Regions from separate parts of the Streptomyces callyspongiae genome, predicted to be linked through region 1. Evidence: riboswitches for the same ligand, from Rfam matches in the RefSeq annotation. Region 1 holds a riboswitch; the other holds the start of a gene.
The links. A riboswitch is a leader RNA that binds a small molecule or an ion and turns the genes downstream of it on or off. The one in region 1 is predicted to bind cyclic di-AMP.

Region 1 (9,438 bases):
GGAGTCGGGGACCTGCGGCCGGTGGACGTCGAGCCGTTCGCCGCCGGCGCCGTAGACGATTCCGTTGTCCTCGTGCACCACCCGGTCGGTCATGCCGCGACGGTACCAACACTCGGCCGCCCGAGGCGGCGTTCGTATTCCGGCCGCAGGACGGCCCGGCCGACGGCGCCGTGGCCCCGCAGCGCCGGTACCGCCGAGGGTGGAACGCAGAGATGTGCGAGGAGTCGACCCCGGGAGTGAAAGGTGATCACTCGATCGGGTGACACTCCGGCGGTAGCGCCGTCCGACGGCCGCGACGCCGCGAACCATGCGTGGTGGCCGGAGAACCGGCCGCCACGGTCCCGCACCCGGGGCCGTACACGTTTCTGCGAAAGGACTGTGCAGCATGACACGTCTGGCGAAGTCCGCCTCCCTCGCTGCGGCCGCGGGCGCCATGATCCTCGCGGGCGCCGGAGGCGCCGCGGCGGACAGCGGTGCGCAGGGCGCGGCCATCGGCTCGCCGGGTGTGCTGTCGGGCAACGTGGTCCAGGTCCCGGTCCACATCCCCGTGAACGCCTGCGGCAACACCGTCAGTGTGATCGGTCTGCTGAACCCCGCGTTCGGCAACGCCTGCGTCAACGGCGGCGGCAGCTACTGACCCGCCCCGGGGACGGTGCCGCACGGCGCCGTCCCCGGCCCCGTGCCGCCGCGCGCGCCTCCGGTGCGCAGCCCCCGGGCACCGGCCGGGCAGCGCGGAGGCGACACGACATCGGGCGGCACCCGGAAAGGGGTGCCGCCCGATGCCCGTGCGGAGCCGGGTCAGCTCTCCCGGCGGTCGCGGATCTCCTCCGCGAGGGCCTCCTGCGCCTCGCGCGCGGCCGGCAGCGACGCCATCCGCGGCATCAGCTGCGAGGTCAGCAGCGTGGTCAGCGCCGAAGTGTCGGTGCCGGCACCGGAGCTGTCGGTGCGGACCACGACCGGCTGCGGGGCCGAGCCCGCGAGCTTCGCCCCCACCTCCAGCTGGCGGCGCGCCAACTCGTACTGCAGGACCGCGCGGTTGTCCCGGTAGGCCTGCGCGAGACGCCGCTGCGCGCGGGCCTCGTTCTCCGCGGAGATCAGACCGCTGCGGCCCCGCGTCTCGATCTCGAAACGCACCTTCTGCGCCTCGGTCTCCTGCTCCTCCAGCAACTGGGCGACCCGCTCGCGCGCCTGGTTGAGCGCCGCCTTCACCTCGACGATGCGGGCGTCGCGCACCTTCTTCGCACGCTCGATGTCCATGCCGAGGCTGTCGATGCGGCGCTTGCGGGTCAGGCCCCACTCCTGCTCGTACGCGGTGCGCTCCTTGGCGACCCGCTCACGCGTCGACAGGTGCTGCTGGTACTGCGCGGGCAGCTGCACGTCCGGAATGTTGGAGCCGGTGATGCGGACGCCGTACCGGTCGAGCTGCCGGTTGAGCAGGTCCTGCATGTCGGCGACGTCCGAGCCGCGCAGGTCGTACGCCCGCTCGGTCTGCACCTGCCGGCCCCGCTGCCGGATGGCGTCCTGCACGGCGCTGGAGAGCACGAGGTCGAAGTTGCCCGCGCCGATCGACCGCACGAACTGCACGGCGTCGACGATGCGGAACTTCAGGAAGAACTCGATCGACCGCAGCGGCACGTTCTCCCGCGTCGGGCAGGCCACGACGGGCGCCGAGTACGGGATCTCCGTCGCGGTGTCCACGACGAAGTCGACCCGCGACCACGGGTGCCAGAGGTAGTGACGGCCCGGGTCCAGCGTGCGGACGATGGCGCCGTAGCGGGTGAGGATGCCGTTCGTGCCCTGCTCGATCTCGACGATCGACGAGCGCCACCACCACAGGCCGCTCACGAGCAGGAACAGCACGCCCAGCACGTACGCGACGGTGGCGAGGGCGCCGAACGCCACCTCGCCGGCCCCGGTGTCGGCGTCCTGCAGGGTGAGCATGACGCCGGTCAGCAGGGAGAACACCGCGAGCCACATCGGCAGCATCCACCAGACGCGCCGGGTGTGCCGGGGGATGATGACCGGCACGATCGTGCCCGCCTCGCCGCCGCGCAGCAGGCGCGGGACGTCGCTCCAGGGAGCGACCTCCTCCGTGATGACCGACCTGCGGTTCTGCGTGGCGCTCACTGGTCCCCCTCCTCGCTGTCGTCGACGCGCGGCGCGTGGGTCACGGCGCCGTCCGCGGCGGATTCCGCCTGGCCCTCGTCGGCGACGGCCGCCGTCGGGTCCGTCTCGCCCGGCACGGTGGGCCGTTCCGCCTCCCGCAGGGCGCGGATCTCCGGTTCCCGCTCCGCGATACGGGCCGAGACCTCCTCCAGCCGGGACCGCACGGCGGCCATGTCGTCCTCGGAGAACAGCTCCTCGCCGCGCTCACCGATCAGTTCGTGGGCGAGTGCCAGGAAGTCGACGCCCGCGGCGCCGTCGGCCTGGCCGGAACCACCGATGCGGACCAGGCGTGGCAGGTGGCCCGCCACGCCCTCGAGGGTGTCCAGCACCTGCTGCCGGTAGCGGTACTCCAGGATCTCCGGGGCCTCCGCCGCGGTCACCGCACGGATGTCCAGGGCCTGCGCCTCCAGCAGCGCGGCGTTCGCCTTCGCCTCCGACTCCGCCTGCACGTACCGCTGGTTGGCCAGCGCGTGGGCGCGGTTGGTCTCGCGCTCCACCGCGGTGTCCATCTGCGCCTGGTACTGGGCGATCTCCGCCTGGATCGCGGACAGCGTCTCCTGGCTGCCGGCGAGCTCCTTGGTGAGGTCGCCCTCGTCCTGCTCCTTGCGCAGCTGGAGCGCGTACTCGTGGGTGTAGGCGTCCTTCGCCATCCGCACCATCTCGGGCGCGGCGAGGTCCATCCGGTAGCCGCGGTCGGACGGTTCGGCGTGCGTGATGTTCGCGTTCGTCAGTTCGACCGCCGGGAGGAACTGGTGGTTGAGCTGCTCCAGGAGCCGCCCGGTGTCCTCGCCGACCATGTCGTAGATCCCGGAGGCCTCCTGCTCGTAGATGAGGCTGCGGATGGTCTCGCTGACGGCGTTGTTCAGCTTCTCCTCGAAGCCGCGCACCGCGCCGAGGGTGTAGACGAACTCCTCGGGGTCCCGGATCCGGAACTGGATGAACAGGTCGATGGAGGCCTTCACGCCGCCGCGGGTCGGGGCCTCCCGCACCGGTGCGTTGAACGGGTACTCGCGGGTGGTGTTGACGATGTAGGACACGCGCTTGAAGGGGCTGATGAGCACGACCCGTCCGGGCCCGACGATCTTCTCCAGCTTCCCGAAGCGCGTGATCAGGGCGTGGCTGCCGTCCGGCACCATCACCATGCCCTGCCGCCACCACACGAACGCGACGGCGCCCACGGCCATCACCCAGTAGTGCAGCCCGAACAGGGGATGGGTGAGCGTGCCGATGCCCGTCGCCCCGGAGGTCGCGGCGGCGATCGAGGACCCGATGATGCCGATGACCAGCAGCAGCGACACCGGCAGCATGCTCAGGAACGACCGGCCGCGCGGAATCACCATCGGGCAGATCGCGTGGACCTTGCGGCGGCCCTCGCGCTGCTGCCTGCTGCGGTTGAGCGCCTCACCGGCCTCGCTGAGCGGAACCGTCTCCTCGGACATCACCGTGTCGATGTCGCCGGCCTGTTCCCTGGCCGCCGGGAAGTCCGCCGGATCCATCCCGTCCTGGCGGGGCGGCCCTTCGCCTTCCGAAGTCTCCTCCGGGGGCGGCGCCTCGCCGCCGCCCGCGCCGGCGTAGCGGCGCAACTCGCTCTCCGCGACGGAGCGCGGGTTCTCGCCCTGGGCGACGGCCCGGGCGGCCCTTCGTAGTGTCTGGCCGTGTGAAGCCACGAACTCCCCCTGTCGTGTGATCTCGGTCTGCGGCTCCCCATCCCACACCATGCATTCCAGCCAGAGACAGCGGGGCGCGCCGATCGTGACGCGACCGGTACGGGACGAGGGGAGGCGCGGACGTCTCGGCTCTCCTTCTCCGACGCACCCGGGCCTTTCAGGGTTGAGAGGGGTGGTCCGGACGGAGGCGTCGGCCGCCACGGAAGGGAGCGGGCGCCGGTTGCGTGGTGGGGGAGTGGCCGGAAACGACACCGCCCGGCGTCCCCTTCACGGGGAGCCGGGCGGCGTGCGATGCGCGGGGCGGTCGGGTCAGAGGGTGACGCCGTTCGCCCGCAGGTACTCGACCGGGTCGATGTCCGAGCCGTAGTCCGGGCCGGTGCGCACCTCGAAGTGCAGGTGCGGGCCGGTGCTGTTGCCGGTGGTGCCGACGGCGCCTATGGCCTGGCCGGCCTCGACCCGCTGACCGGCCGAGACCGACAGCGAGGAGAGGTGGCCGTACTGGCTGTAGCGGCCGTCGTCGTGCTGGATGACGATCTGGTTGCCGTAGGCACCGCCCCAGCCGGCGGAGACGACCGTGCCGTTGGCGGCGGCCTTGACCGTGGTGCCGGTGGCGGCGGCGAAGTCCACACCGGTGTGGTAGCCGCTGGACCAGCTGCTGCCCGCCTGGTGGTACGGGGTGCTGGTGGGGGCGTCGACCGGTGCGGAGAAGCCGCTGGCCGCCGAGTCGGCGGAGGTGGTCTCGGTCTCGGTGGATCCGGCCTTGCTCTCCGACGCCTCGTTGCCGGAGTCCTTGCTCCCGGCCTTCGTGTCGGCGGTCTTCTTCGCGGAGCTCTCCGACGTGCTCTTCCCGGTCTTGCCCGAGTCGCCCTTGCCGGATTCGGCGGCGTTCAGCGTGAACTCCTGGCCGGGGAAGATGAGGTCGGGGTTGCCGCCGATGACCTCGCGGTTGTCCTCGTACACGGTGTGCCAGCCACCGTCGACGTCGTGGGAGCGAGCGATCTGGAAGAGCGTGTCGCCGCTGACCACGGTGTAGCTCGAGGGGGCGATCTTCCGCGAGTCCTCGGAGCGGGAGGCCTTCTTCGGGGCGGATCGGGCGGTGTCCTCGGACTGCGGGGCGGCCGAGGCCGCGTCGCCGCTGCCGTCCGGGTCGACATCCGGGGCGCCGCTGTTCTGCTGCAGGCCGGCCTGCGGGCCGCAGACGGGCCAGGCGCCCGGCCCCTGCTGCGCCAGCAGCTTCTCGGCCGCGGCTATCTGCTGGTCCTTGGTGGCCAGGTCGGCGCGCGGCGCGTACGCGGTACCGCCCGCGGCCTCCCAGCTGGACTGGGTGAACTGCAGGCCACCGAAGAAGCCGTTGCCGGTGTTGATGCTCCAGTCGCCGCTGGACTCGCACTCCGCGACCTTGTCCCAGGTGTCGACGGAAGCTGCCTGGGCCCCGCCCGCGGTGGCGAGGGGGAGGGCGATGCCGGCGCCGCCCGCGGTCAGGGCGAGAGCGGTGGCGCGGCGGGCGAAGCGCTGGGTCTTGGGGCGACGATGACGTCCACGTGCAGACATGCTGATGGTCCTCTCCGACGCCTGCGAGGTGAGCTGTCGGGTTCGGGCTGGAGTTGCCCGGTCGCCTGCGCGAGCGCCACGAGCGGCGCGCTCACTGCGACTTCACCCCTAGCCGTTCCGGGCACACGGACTCCCGGCGCGGCACTTACCTGGGTCCCCCACTCCTGCCGTTCATGGGTCACGGGTGGCACCTGCACCGGGCGGCAGGACTCGGCGTCCCGGTTCAGGTCCGCCGCTCAGCGCGACGGCGTGGGAACCAAAGCACATCGGTTTCGCCGACGGCAAGAAAACGGACAGCGCGGAAGATCGTCACAAAGGCTTCACGGGCTCTCGACGCGACGGTCCGCTCCGTTCCGTTTTCGCTCGGTTGTGTCGATCTTCCCTCTTGTGGCGCGAAGTGGGCGCGTGACCAGGGATGTTGAGAAGGGCCCATCGAAAGGGCGGGCGCGAATGACTCCGTATCGTGACCGCGGTGTTATTCGCGTCACGCCCCCAATGGCAAACCCGTATCTACGGGTGCGGAGTGATGCAAAACGGGCCAGACGGGCAAAAGGTGCCTTCTGTCTTTTCGTCGCTTCCACTCCACAAAGGTGGCAACTGGCGCGCGTTGGCGTGAAACGGGGCTCGGGTGCCGTCGCGTCAGCCGAGGGCGTCGAAGCGCACCCCGGTCAGGTCCTCGGAGAGACCCCACAGCCGTTCCGCCGTGGAGTCGTCCCGCGTCCACGGAGCACGCCACGACCGGCCCGGCCCACCGCGCAACCCCAGGACCCTCGGCCCGGTGAAACTGTCGGGCACGACCTCCTCCGACGTCGCCGCGTACAGGGTGGCGGCGGCGCCCAGCTCGGCGGGGGAGCCGACCGCCGCGTTCGCCAGGCGCATGAACCGCTCCCCGACGCGGTCACCGGCCAGGCGCGGCCCCTTCGTCTGCAGTTCGGTCGCCGAGTACCCGGGGTGGGCCGCTGCGGCGATCAGGTCCCGGCCGTTGACGCGGCGCGCCAACTCGTGCGTGAAGAGCAGATTGGCCGTCTTGGAGCGGCCGTACGCCATCCAGCGCCGGTACCGGCGCTCGCAGTGCGGATCGCGCAGGTCGACGTTGCCCAGGACGTGCATGAGGCTGGAGACGGTCACCACCCGCGCGCCCTCCGCCGCCAGCAGCCGGTCCATGAGCAGGCCCGTCAGGGCGAAGTGGCCGAGGTGATTGACGCCGAACTGCATCTCGAAGCCGTCGGCGGTCCTCGCATGCGGGACCGCCATGAGGCCCGCGTTGTTCACCAGCAGGTGCAGCGGCTCGTCCGGGAGTGCCGCCGCGAACGCCCGGACGCTCTTCAGATCGGCGAGGTCGAGCTGCCGCAGTTCCGCATCGGCCTCCGGCACCTCGGACAGCAGCCGGGCCAGCGCCTGCTCGCCGCGGCCCCGGCTCCGGCATCCCAGCACCACGCGGCAGCCCCGCCGCGCCAGCTCGCGGGCGGTGACATAGCCCAGACCGCTGTTGGCCCCGGTCACCACCGCGGTGCGACCGCCCTGCCCGGGGATCCTCCGTGCCGTCCAGCCCATGACGTCTTCCGTTCCTCGTCCGTGCGGCGCGCCGTCCTGCGGCCCGGCCCCGGCCTGCCCGCGTCCTGCGGGCACAAGCCTATGACCGGCTGACGGGCGCCGCGACAACCACCCGTGCGGCATGCTGGAGGCATGTACTCCGAGCGCCCGTCGCGACTCGGCGGCGGCACCGTCGTGTGGGCGCGGACGGTCACCGCGCAGGCGGCCCCCGGGCTGGTGCTGCCCGACGGATGCATGGACCTGCTCTGGAACGACGGCCTGCTCGTCGCGGGGCCCGACACCACCGCGTACGAGACCGCCGAAACGGCCGGCACCCGCTGGACGGGCGTGCGGTTCGCCCCCGGGACCGGGCCCGCGGTGTTCGGCGTGCCCGCGCACGAACTGCGCGACCAGCGGGTGCCGCTGGAGGCGCTGTGGCCGTCCGCCGAGGTGCGGCGGCTGGCCGAGGAGGTGGCGGCCGCACCCGACCCCGGGGTTGTGCTGGAACGTGTCGCCTGGCGACGGGACGCCCCCGATCCGCTGTGCGCCCCGCTGGTGGAGGCCCTGCGGCAGGGGCATGGTGTCGCGACGGCCGCCGAGGCCACCGGGCTCAGCGAACGACAGCTGCGGCGGCGCTCCCGGGAGGCATTCGGCTACGGACCCAAGACCCTTGCCCGCGTGCTGCGCATGCGGCACGCGCTGCGGCTGGCACGCGGCGGCATGCCCCTCGCCGAGGTGGCGGCGACCGCCGGGTACGCCGACCAGGCCCACCTGTCGCGGGACGTGCGGGCCCTGGCGGGTCGGCCCCTCAGCCGGCTGCTGGAGCCTCGCTGAGCGGCGCGAACAGGTCGACGGTGTTGCCGTCCGGGTCCTTCACGACGGCATAGCGCTGCCCCCAGAAGGCGTCCCACGGGGACCTGTGCCCGGTGTACCCGGCGCCGGTGACGTCGGCGTACACCGCATCCACGTCCGCCGGGGAGTCGCAGCGGAACGCCAGACTCAGGCGGCCGGTGTTCTGCCGCGGAGTCGGCCGCGACCACGCGGAGTCGAACGAGCCCACGGTGTCGTCGGTGTCCCAGGCCATCCGGAGGCCGCCCGGCAGCATCGCCTCCACATGGGGCTCGGCCTCCGCCCCGGCGGGGAGGTCCAGGCCGAGCCGACGATAGAAGGCGAGAGAGGCGGGAAGGTCGGCGGTGACGATGCCGACGAGGTCGAATCGAGGTGTCATGGGGCCGACGCTACGGCGGTCGGGGCGCGCAGGTCTTGAACGAATCGGCCATCCGGCGCCACCTGCGTCCCGCGAGCGGCGCCGGGGTGCGGCAGGGTGCGACGGCGGCACCGATCGCGATGCAGGTCGTAGACCTTGCCGCAGCGTCCGACCCGGAGTTTCGAGAACCCAGTCTGTGTTCAGCCGAAGTCGCTTATGCCGGGAGTCGGGTGGGTGCTGAGGGAATCGTCGTATGTCGGCATGTTTGTGCCGTGGGGTGATTGAGGGTCCAGCAGCCTGTTCGTCGGGTCGAAGTCGGGTGAACCGGTCGCGGGTGCGACAGGATGCACTATCCCATGCTGCAGTGGCGAAGGCAGACTGCCTGGAGCCGCCTGCGTGTTGGTTTCTGTTTCGGTCTCCTCGAAATTCTGCGAAGCGCGTTGCTCGTTCCAATCATGGTTCTTGGCGCAGGACCGCAGGTTGTCGCCGGCTGCACGAGTCCGGGCATGCAGTCCATCGAGCGCCGGTTTCCAGCTGGCCGCGATCTCTCCCAGTGCTGCGCCGATCGACCAGCCGGTGAGCGAACCGCCTGCGGTGTCCGCTTCCTTGATGGCCTTATCGGCGGGTTCTTTCATGGTGTGCGCTATGTCGTCGCAAGCTCCGGCGGAGGCGCGCAGTTCGGTCGGATCGGCGTTCAATCCCTGAGACACGCAGGTTCCTCTCCTCGTGCGACCTTCAGTGGCTTGGCAGATCAGGGGTTTCGCGGATTTACATCTGCTGCTGTTCGACGCCCGGCGGGAGCATGCAGGGGGTGCGCACCCCGAAAGAAAGACGCTGTGGTCCGGTTTGCCCGGAGCCCACGGTGTGGGCTGTGATCAGGTAGGAGTTCTCCACGTTGCGCATTTGCAGCGTCGCTGATTCGTAGGAGTTCTTGAATTGCCGGTATCCAAGTACTTTGTAGCCGTGCTGCGGGAGTTCGTGGCGGAGTTTCCTGACAACGCGAGTGTGCTCCGAGGTGGGAGCTGGAGAGTAGATGTAGTAGAAGAGACTGTACCGGCCGTCCTCGGCGACTTCATCGTTTACTCCGACGCAGTTCTCCCAGTTTACGTGAGCCGTCGGTGGAAGGAGATCGACGTCGGTGAGTCGTGCCATATAGGTGGTGTAGTCCTCCGCCCACTTCAGTGCTGCATCCTTCTTCATGCGGGGAAGTGGGGCGTTGGGGTCATCGCTCTGGGACACGCAGCCTCCGATCGACGCCAACGTGAACACAGCAAGCAACGTGTGCAGGAGTCGGCTACAAGCCGGGGATGATCC
Region 2 (9,438 bases), on a different contig from region 1:
CCGCTCCGCCTGCTGCGTGAGACCGCCGTGGACATCGTCGCGGAGTACGGCAGGGAGGAGGAGACCCGGGCCCGCACCGCCGCGGCCCTGGACACCGCGGAGGACGAGGTGCACGGCCTGCTGCGGCGCGCCGGCGGCGAGACTCCCGCGGACGCGACCGGGTGGGTCGCCCTGCTGACCGGCCTGCGGCGCGCCCGCGGCGATGTGGAAGCCCTGTACGACCTGCGGCACACCGACCAGGACCGGGTGGCGGGCCTCGAGGAACAGGTCGCCGAGGCACTCGCGGCGGCCGGTCATCGCGCGGTGGGCCACCTCGCCGAGCCGGACGCCTTCTCCGGCATCGTCGACGAGATCGCCCGGATCGAGGAGGCCGCCACCCGGGCGCCCCGGGTCGCTGCCCTGGAGCGGCCCCTGGAGGAACTCGGCGAGCATGCCGCCCGCCTGCGGGGGATCACCGACGTGTTCGAGGCGTTGGAGGTCGCCGACACGACGGTGCGCACCGCTCTGCTGAGCCGGTTCGGTGAAGTGACCGCTGCCCTCAACCGGGCACGCGCCGTCGCGGACGGCAGACGGCGGACGCTGCTCGAAACGGAGGGGCGTGCAGAGTTCGAAGCCGAACTCGCCCTGCTGGGACAGGCGTTGAGCCAGGCGCTGGCCGCCGCGGACACCTCGGAGGCCTGCGACGAGCACCTGGGCACCCTCCTCGTCCGCATCGAGGGCCTGACCACCCGGTTCGGGGGCCTGCCGGAGCGGGCCGAAGTGCTGGAGGCACGACGGGAGGAGGCCGAGGAGGCGTTCGCCGCCCGCCGGCAGTCGCTGGTCGACGAGCAGGCACGCCGTGCCGAACGGCTGGCAGCCTCCGCCGAACGCGGCCTGGCCACCGTGGCACGGCGCGCGGCGGCACTCACCGGGCCGGAGGAGATCCGGGCGTACTTCGCCGCCGACCCCATGGTGTCCCGGCTGCGGGAGACCCTCGCGGAACTGCGCGACGCGGGGGAGACCGTACGGGCGGCAGAGTTCGAGGGACGCCTCGGCGCCGCCCGGCAGGAGGCCGGCCGCGCCCTGCGGGACCGCGCCGAACTCCACGACGTGCCCGGCACCGTACGGCTGGGACGCCACCGGTTCCCGGTGCACGGGGGCAGGATGTCGTTGACGTTGTCACGCCACGGCGGCCGCCTCCATCTGGCCGTCACCGGTACCGACTTCTGCGAGCCGGTACCGGAGGACGCCCTCGCCGGGACCGAGGAGTTCTGGGACCAGCCACTGGTCTCGGAATCTCCCTCGGTCTACCGGGCCGAGTACCTGGCGGCGACCGCACTGGCCTCCCGCCCCGGGCCGGTGGACCCCGCTTCCGGGGCCGTGGACCCGGAAGCACCGGCGGACCTGGTGCGTCGCGCGGCGGGGACGGCCCACGACTGCGGATACGACGCCGGGGTGCACGACCACGACGCCGCGCGGATCCTGCACACGGTGCTGGAGCTGCGCCGCCGCGCCGGACTGCTCCGCTTCACCCCGGAGGCGCGGGCCGCCGCACAGCTCTACTGGGCGCACGGCACCGACGACCGCACCCGTGAGGTCTGGGCCGCGCGGGCCCGTTCCCTGGGACGCGCCCGCCGAACCTTCGGGCCGGTGCCCGCCATCGGCGAACTGGTGGAGCAACTGGACGCGCTGATCGCCGGGTTCCTGCCGGGAGAGCGCCGCCCCGGTTCCGGCGCCTACCTCTTCGAGGAGATCGCAGCACCGGACGGCCCCTGCTTCGTCACGGACAGCGCCGCGCGGGCCCTCCTCGGCGACTTCCGCGAAGCGCTGGGCGGACCCGACTCGGCGGGGGTCAAGGAGTACGCGGAAGAACTGCGCACCCTGGGCGAGGACCTGTCCGCGCGGCGTCATCTCATCCGTGCCTGGCTCGACGCCTATGCCGATGCACACGACGCCGACCGGTCGGTACTCGTCGAGGCAGCGGCTGTCGAAGCCTGCGGCACCGTGCTGCGCAGACACGACGCCGAGGCGCAGCGCCCCGTCACCGTCGACGGCCTGCTCGGGGTCCACCCCCGGGTGCGGGAAGGGAGGCTGACGGTCCGCCTGGACGAGTTCCTGGCGCGCACCGAGGAGTTCCGCACCGTGCGCGTGCCGGCCCACCGTGCCTGGACCGAGCGGCGCGAGGCGGTCCTGGCCTCGGCCCGCGACCGGCTGGGCCTCGACCGGTTCCGCCCCCGCGTGCAGCCCGGATTCGTACGGAACCGGCTGATCGACGAGGTGTACCTGCCGCTCGTCGGGGACGCGCTGGCCCGCCAGATCGGCACGGCGGGAGCGGACGGCGGGGCCGCGGGGCAGGGCATGCTGCTGCTGTTGTCCCCGCCCGGCTACGGCAAGACCACGCTGATGGAGTACGTCGCGGCGCAACTCGGCATGCTCTTCGTGACGGTGGACGGGCCGGCGCTCGGCCGTCGCACCACCTCGCTCGACCCGGCGGCGGCACCCGACGCGGCGGCGCGGCGCGAGCTGGAGAAGATCGACCTCGCGCTGCGCCTCGGGGACAACGTGCTGCTCCATCTGGACGACATCCAGCACACCTCGCCGGAACTGCTCCAGAAGTTCATCCCGCTGTGCGATGCGCAGCGGCGGATCGAGGGCGCCGACCGCGCCTACGACCTGCGGGGCAAACGGTTCGCCGTGTGCATGGCGGGCAATCCGTTCACCGAGTCGGGCGGCCGCTTCCGTATCCCGGACATGCTGGCGAACCGGGCGGACGTGTGGAACCTCGGAGACGTGCTGGGAGGAAGGGAGGACCTGTTCGCACTGAGCCACGTCGAGAACGCCCTGACCGCACACCCGGTGCTGGCGCCGCTGGCCGACCGGGAGCGGGAGGACCTGGACCTGCTGGTCGGGATGGCCGAGGGCGACCCGGGCGCGACCGCCGACCGTCTCGTCCACCCCTACGGCCCGGAGGAGCGGCAGCGCGTCGTCGCGGTGCTGCGCAACCTGTTGCGGGTGCGGGACACCGTGCTGCGCGTGAACGCCGCCTACATCGCGTCGGCGGGAGAGGCGCAGGAGTTCCGTACGGAGCCACCCTTCCTGCTCCAGGGGTCCTACCGCGACACCAACCGGTTGGCCGGACGTCTCTCCGGAGTCATGAACGACGAGGAGCTGGAGCAGCTGCTCGACGACCACTACGCGGCCGAGGCGCAAGCGCTGGCCTCCGGCGCAGAGGCCGCGCTGCTGAAGCTGGCGGAGCTGCGGGGACGCCTCGGCCCGGCCCAGCGGACCCGCTGGGCCGAGCTCAAGCGGGAGTTCGGGTAGGGCGCGGGCGGGGTCCGCGCGCGGCGGTCACCTGATCACGAGTTGCTGCCCGGGCAGGATCAGGTCCGGGTCGCCCCCCACGACGGAGCGGTTGTCGCGGTAGATCTGCTGCCAAGTGGTGCCGTGGGCCGCGGCGATTCCGCTGAGGGTGTCGCCGGAGCGCACGGTGTAGGCCGTGCCGGACGACGCGGGCCCCTGGGTGTTCTGCTGGGGAGCGGACGGTTGCGGCGGCGCCGGTTGCGGGGCCGTCTCCTGGGGGGCGGGCGGCTGGGGAGCGGGCTCCGGCGCCACGTCGGCGGACGGTGCGGTGGAGGTCAGACCGCCCTGGCTGCCGCAGATCGGCCAGGCACCCGGCCCCTGCATCTCCAGGAGCTCCTCGGCCACACTGATCTGCTGGTTCTTGGTCGCCAGGTCGGCACGCGAGGCGTACCGGGTGCCGCCGGCCGCTTCCCAGCTGGACTGGGAGAACTGGAGGCCGCCGTAGTAGCCGTTGCCCGTGTTGATTCCCCAGTTGCCGCTCGACTCGCACTGGGCGACCTGCTCCCAGGTGTCCACGGAAGCCGCTCTGGCGTTCGATGCCGAGATCAGGGGGAGGGCGAACGCGGCACCCGCCGTTCCGGCCAGAGTGGCGATGCGGGCACGCGTACTGGAGAGACGAGCGCGATACTTGCCAGTGAACAGCATGATGTCTCCTCACCGACGCCTGCGAGGTGAGCTGTCGGGCTCGGGCCGGAGAGTGCCCGTCCGTCCGCTGCCGCGGGCGGATACGCCCCGAGCCGCTCCCTCCTTCGGGTGCGGCGGCCTACCTGGGTCCCCCGCTCCTGCCTACGGCGCTCACGCGACGGAGTTGCCGCGACCGCCGGCAGGATTCGGCGTGACGGTCGCGGTGCCCGTCAGGTGACGAGCGATGCGACCGTAAGCACATCGGACCGGAGTGTTCAAAAACCGACATTCGGGGTGCGGAGTTGGTGTCGCACCTGTGGCGCCAGGCGTTCGCGCTGGTGGGTGCGGCGTGTCGGCAACAGGGGGCGCTCGGCGGGACGTCACCCGGGTGGGCGCAGACCGAATGCGACGCGCCACTGGCGGTCCTGACGCCGCGTCGATCCGACACCGAGGCGTCCGCCGTGTGACGAACGTGTGTGGCGCGGGGGTGCCTGCTCTCAAATTCTCGATGTGAAAACGGGCACGAACGGGCATATGTCGACGTCTCGGGTGGCCCGGGGCGTGAAGGTGCGTTGACCGCTTCGCGGTCGATCTGTAACGCTACGATCGCCATGGGCGGAGTGGTCGCCGTCCATGGAGGCACCCTGTTCGGGGTGGCCGGCAGGGGGAGAACCAAGGATGGAAGGTGGCAGAAATTACCGAGTGAAGTCTGCTTCCTCTTGAACTTGTGTGCCGGCACTGGGGGTCGGAGAGGTGACTCTCCGCGGCGTTTCGACGGTACGGGCCAGTGTACGTTCGCATTCACATGCCTGGATTTCGGTTGCCTCGATGCGTCGGGAACGGCCGGGGTCTTCGCGGGGAGACCGAGCAGTGACAATTCGTATCATTGTGGCCGACGATCGACGCCTCATCGCGGAGACCCTTTCGGGAGCACTCGCGCAGGTACGGGGTTTCGAAGTCGTGGAAACGCTCGACGACAGCCGCCAGATCATTCCTGCGGTGCGGCGCACCAAACCGTCGGTTGCGGTTCTGGGGGTTTGCGAGCCCGCCGGGAACGAGATCCGGCTTGCCGATGAACTCCGCGTCGCCGTGCCCGGCTGCGGAGTTGCCGTCATCACCTCACGTCCGTCCAGGGAGGTGATGAGACGTGCTGCGGGCGGCGCGTTCAGCGTGATCCCGAGTCATGCGCGACTGAACCATCTGATCCATGCGATCCGGGGGATCGTGGCGGGCTGTCACACGATCGACCCGTCGCTCCTGAGGGCGCGGCGCACCGGTCGTCCGCTGAGCGAGCGGGAGAGGGAGGTGCTGCGATTGACGGCTGACGGAGCTCCGATCAAGGAGATAGCGGCCGAGCTCTACCTGTCTCCCGGTACCGTCAGGAATGTCACCTCCAGTGCCATCAAGAAGCTCGAGGGCAGAAACCGCTTCGACGCCGCTCGCATTGCCGGTGGCCGCGGCCTGCTGTAGAGCGTCGCCTCTCTCGCTGCTCGGGAAATGACGATAGCGCATCCCCCGGATGAATGACCCTTCCGGGGTGACCTCTGTCACGAAGAGCGGGACAAACGTCAGGCGAGCGAGCCCGGCAGGACAGGGCCCGGACGGTCGGGACTCCGGCCGGGAACGGAGGTGTCCCGGTGCGGTGCATGATGTCCCTTTGTTCCGGAACGGGTCGGAATGTGGGGTCGAGTGGGCGGCGCGAACAACTCCGTTGTATTTCACTGTGGCTGGGGCACCGTGCCGGAGTCGCCCCGACCTCGTGCGTCCTTCCCGCTCCCGCTGTCACCGAGTGTGACGGGGTGTCACCGGCCCCGGCCCGCCGGGGATTCCGCAAGCCCGTCATGGCACTGCATGACAAACGTCATGCACCGCACGCGGCTGGGGCCCCCGGGCGGGCTCCGCGCCGCACCGGCGCGGCAGCGCGTCACCGGTCCGCGACCTGCTCGGCTGCCTGCCTCCCGGCTCGTCGAGGGTGTCCGTGGCGGCCGCATCCGCCATAGGGAGGTCATGGTCGGCGCCGGCGACGTGTTTACAACTGCCAGGACCGTCATTAATCTCTGGCTCCGGCACCTGAGAGAAAGTCACGATTCGATTGCGGTGCGGCCGGGCGACTGCATTGCCCGGCGACGTCTCGGTCGCGCAATGTGCTCCTCGGGCGCGGTCGAAGATCGATGTGCCGCTTCGGAGTTGACGGCCTTCGCAATGCGCTGCGCTCCCTGGAGAAGGAGATATTCCCCTTCTCCGGGGTCTCGGTGTCAGAAATCTCCGAACGTCGAGGCGAATTCACCGGTTCGGCCGCTGTACGTGAGGCAGTTCTGCTGTGGTCGGGCCTCTTGCGGAGGTCTCCGTTTCCCGGTGCGTGAGCGGATGATGTGCGCCGAGTGCTCCCCGTGGCTAGGACGCGGCGGTCGCGTCGAGGCCCGCGGGGCGGCTTCCGTCGCCGGCGCTCCACCTGAAGCCCGCAGGAGCCCCTGGGGCAGCCGAACTCACGTGTCCCGGCGGCGTGTTCGTAGCGCACGGTTCCTGTCGCGGGGGTCAGGGCCCGGGGTGCCGGAGGTGCGGCGGCTCTTCGCCGTGACAGCAAGGGGACACGCCCCGCACGTCATTCTCGCTGTGCGTCACGCGATCGTCGCATATGGTGACTTTCTGTGGGGGTCAGGGCCGGAAAGCCGGTTGTGGATAACACGGACTTGGCATCTTGCTGCGCCTCGATTGACCCTCTCTGGCTAACTGTTGAGTACCGTCAGGCGCTCGATTATTCTGCTCTCGAATCGCGTTGACTGGCTGAGGGCCAGTGAGCCTCGAAGGGCTGGGTGCGCGCCGAAGAAAGGTGCGTGACCCACTCTTGTGGAGGCCCGGAAAGCTGTGCCGCTGAGCCCAATTTGGAGTGAACGCGAAATGAGTGAAGCCAGATTTCGAGTTTGTGCAACGTTAAAGTTTTATATCGCCTGCTGTCCGCGGAAACCGATGATATCGGGGGAGAGTCGTGCCTGACGTGCTGGAGTCACCTGTGAGTGGGAGAACCGACGAGGTCGAGCTCGCCCTGATGCAGGCTCAGGACCTGATCGATTCGACTGTCTCCCTGTGCCGCAGCAGGACCGCCGCGGGCATGGTGACCGTGACCCGGGCGGACGACGGGGCGCGGATTGCGGCCATCGTCCGTGCGGTGGCCGGCGCCCGGCACAACGTCAGCGTCACCCTGCCCACCGATGCCGACCGCAGGCCCCAGGTGTTCGCGGCGACCCTCGCCGCGCTGCGGGAAGCCGCCGGCCGGGGTGTGACCGTCCGCCTGCTGTGCTCGCCGCGCCTGCTGCGCAACGAGGACGTCGTCGCCCTCGGTCGTCGCACCCATGGTTGCGAAGTACGGCTCGTGCACGTCGAACTGCAGTCCATGCTCGTCGCGGACGGCAGGCTGGCGGTCGTACGGCACGACCGGTCGCACGGCGGAATGGCCGTCTTCCGCGTCCCCGCCGCCGTGGGAGGCCTCGACTTCCTCTTCGCAGGCGCCTGGGGGAGTGCCGCACGCCTCACGGAGTTCATGCGGCTGCAGGAGTGCCTGCGCAGCGGCTTCGCACAGCGCATCCTGGAGAGGCTGTGTGCCGGGTGCAAGGACGGCCCCGCCGCTCGTGAGCTGAGTGTCTCTCTGCGGACGTACCGGCGGCACGTCGCAGAGATCATGCGGGTCCTCGGAGCAGGTTCGCGCTTCCAGGCCGGCGTAAGAGCGGTCGAGTTGGGGTTGGTACCCGGACGGTGAGGCTGCCTGCGCGACGGCGGCGGACCATGCCCGCCGCACCGCGCTGTGCACTGCGTCCTCCGAAGCCTCCGGAGTGGCCGAACCGCATCATTCGCTGAGCCCGCACCTGCCGGCAGGACCCGGGGCGCGGGCGAGAGGGGAGACCGGGACTGTGGAGCACGACGAAGACCTCGAAGAGACGCTGCTGAAGGTCCGCAGGTTGATCGAGGCCACGGTGTCGAAGCACCGCGACCAGTCGTCGGAACGGAACCTCGTCGCGGAGGTGAAGGTGGACGACACCGCCATCGCGAAGACGGCCGCGGAGATGGTCCGGCACGCGGCGGGCAGTCTCGACGTGGTGCTCGCGGCTCCCGGTGAACCCGCGCGGGCGGTGCAGCGGGCGATGCCCCACCTCGCCGCCGGAGGCGCGGCCGGGCCACGCATACGCGTGCTGAGCACGCAGGCCTTCCTCGACACCGGAGTCTTCGACGCGATGCTGTGCCCGGCCGACGACCGCTGCCAGGTGCGTGTCGGCAGAGTCCCCGCCCTGTCGCTGATCATCTCCGACGGCGAAACAGCCCTGACCTGCGCGGAATCGGTCCAAGGGCGGCGGGCGTCCGTCATCCGCGCCTCCTCGGTGATCGGTACGCTGATGACGCTCTTCGACGGCGTCTGGCGGAACGCGGCCGTGGCGTCCGAGCGCGCCGACTTCGTCGGCCGCGCGCGGTCCGACCTCACCCAGCAGATCCTGGCGAAACTCCAGGCCGGCGTGACCGACGAGGCCGCTTCTCGCGACCTGAGGGTCTCGGTGAGGACCTACCGGCGCTACGTCGCGGAGATCATGACCCTGCTCGGCGCGAGTTCGCGGTTCCAGGCCGGTGTGCGTGCCGCCGAACTGGGCCTGCTGTCGGCCTGCAGCGCCGGGGTGCGGGGCAACGGCGGGGCCCGGAACCGGGCCTCGACCGAGGTCATTCCCCGTCAACGCCGCTGAGGCGGCGGGCACTCGTCAAGAGTGCGGCACCGATGCCCGGACGGGGCACCGCCTGCAGGTAACTGCACAGCCCGTTGCACCACCGTTGCGCTCCCCGGAGCGTGGACGTCCAAGTGTCGGAATTCGGCGGCGGGGACGGCCCGCGGACGAACTCGTGGAGGATTCCCATGTTCCAAGGAATCGGGCGGTTCTCGGTGAACCGCCCCTGGCTGGTCACCCTCGGGTGGCTCGTGGCGGCGGTCGCCCTTGTGGTGCTGGCGCCGCAGCTGAAGGCGACGAGCGACCAATCGGAGTTCCTCCCCTCCCACTACGAGTCGGTGCGCGCCGTCTCGCTGCAGCAGGAGGCGTTCCCCCAGGGACGGCAACCCGCCGCCATAGCGGTCTTCCAGCGCGCCGACGGCGGGAAGCTGACGGATGCCGACAGCAAGGACGTCGTCGAGGTCGCCTCCGGCCTGCAGGCGAAGGACTTCCCGAAGGTGGACAAGGTGGTGGCCGACCCCTCGGCCGTGTCCCCCGACGGCAAGGTCGCCCTCGGATACGTCCTCGCCACCACCGACACGGCGTACGACCAGGCACTGGTCGAATCCGTCCGGAAGCTGCGCGAGGCCGTACCGGGGCAACTGAAGGGCACCGAACTGGAGCTGGGCCTCACCGGCCCGGCGGCGACCGCCCTGGACGCCCAGGAGGGTTCGTCGCGCACCGATGCCATGATCATGATGGCCACGCTGGTGCTCATCGTCGTGCTGCTGCT

Region 2: linked by a shared signal. The riboswitch ahead of ACL06G_RS04680 (LysM peptidoglycan-binding domain-containing protein) and the one ahead of ACL06G_RS09470 (peptidoglycan DD-metalloendopeptidase family protein) in region 1 are both predicted to bind cyclic di-AMP.

The regions. Positions count from the first base shown of each region.
Region 1 is NZ_JBJZOM010000008.1:7,333-16,770, reverse strand. Features, by position in the region: gene ACL06G_RS09490 (alpha/beta hydrolase family protein) at 1-93, opposite strand, end outside; gene ACL06G_RS09485 (chaplin) at 386-637, shown strand; gene ACL06G_RS09480 (SPFH domain-containing protein) at 799-2,127, opposite strand; gene ACL06G_RS09475 (SPFH domain-containing protein) at 2,124-3,884, opposite strand; gene ACL06G_RS09470 (peptidoglycan DD-metalloendopeptidase family protein) at 4,143-5,384, opposite strand; cyclic di-AMP (ydaO/yuaA leader) riboswitch at 5,388-5,580, opposite strand; gene ACL06G_RS09465 (oxidoreductase) at 6,024-6,938, opposite strand; gene ACL06G_RS09460 (helix-turn-helix domain-containing protein) at 7,071-7,751, shown strand; gene ACL06G_RS09455 (VOC family protein) at 7,726-8,145, opposite strand; gene ACL06G_RS09450 (hypothetical protein) at 8,325-8,834, opposite strand; gene ACL06G_RS09445 (hypothetical protein) at 8,893-9,324, opposite strand; gene ACL06G_RS09440 (alpha/beta hydrolase) at 9,419-9,438, opposite strand, start outside.
Region 2 is NZ_JBJZOM010000004.1:82,649-92,086, reverse strand. Features, by position in the region: gene ACL06G_RS04685 (DNA repair ATPase) at 1-3,300, shown strand, start outside; gene ACL06G_RS04680 (LysM peptidoglycan-binding domain-containing protein) at 3,328-3,984, opposite strand; cyclic di-AMP (ydaO/yuaA leader) riboswitch at 3,986-4,143, opposite strand; gene ACL06G_RS04675 (response regulator transcription factor) at 4,834-5,433, shown strand; gene ACL06G_RS04670 (hypothetical protein) at 6,974-7,717, shown strand; gene ACL06G_RS04665 (LuxR family transcriptional regulator) at 7,869-8,687, shown strand; gene ACL06G_RS04660 (MMPL family transporter) at 8,855-9,438, shown strand, end outside.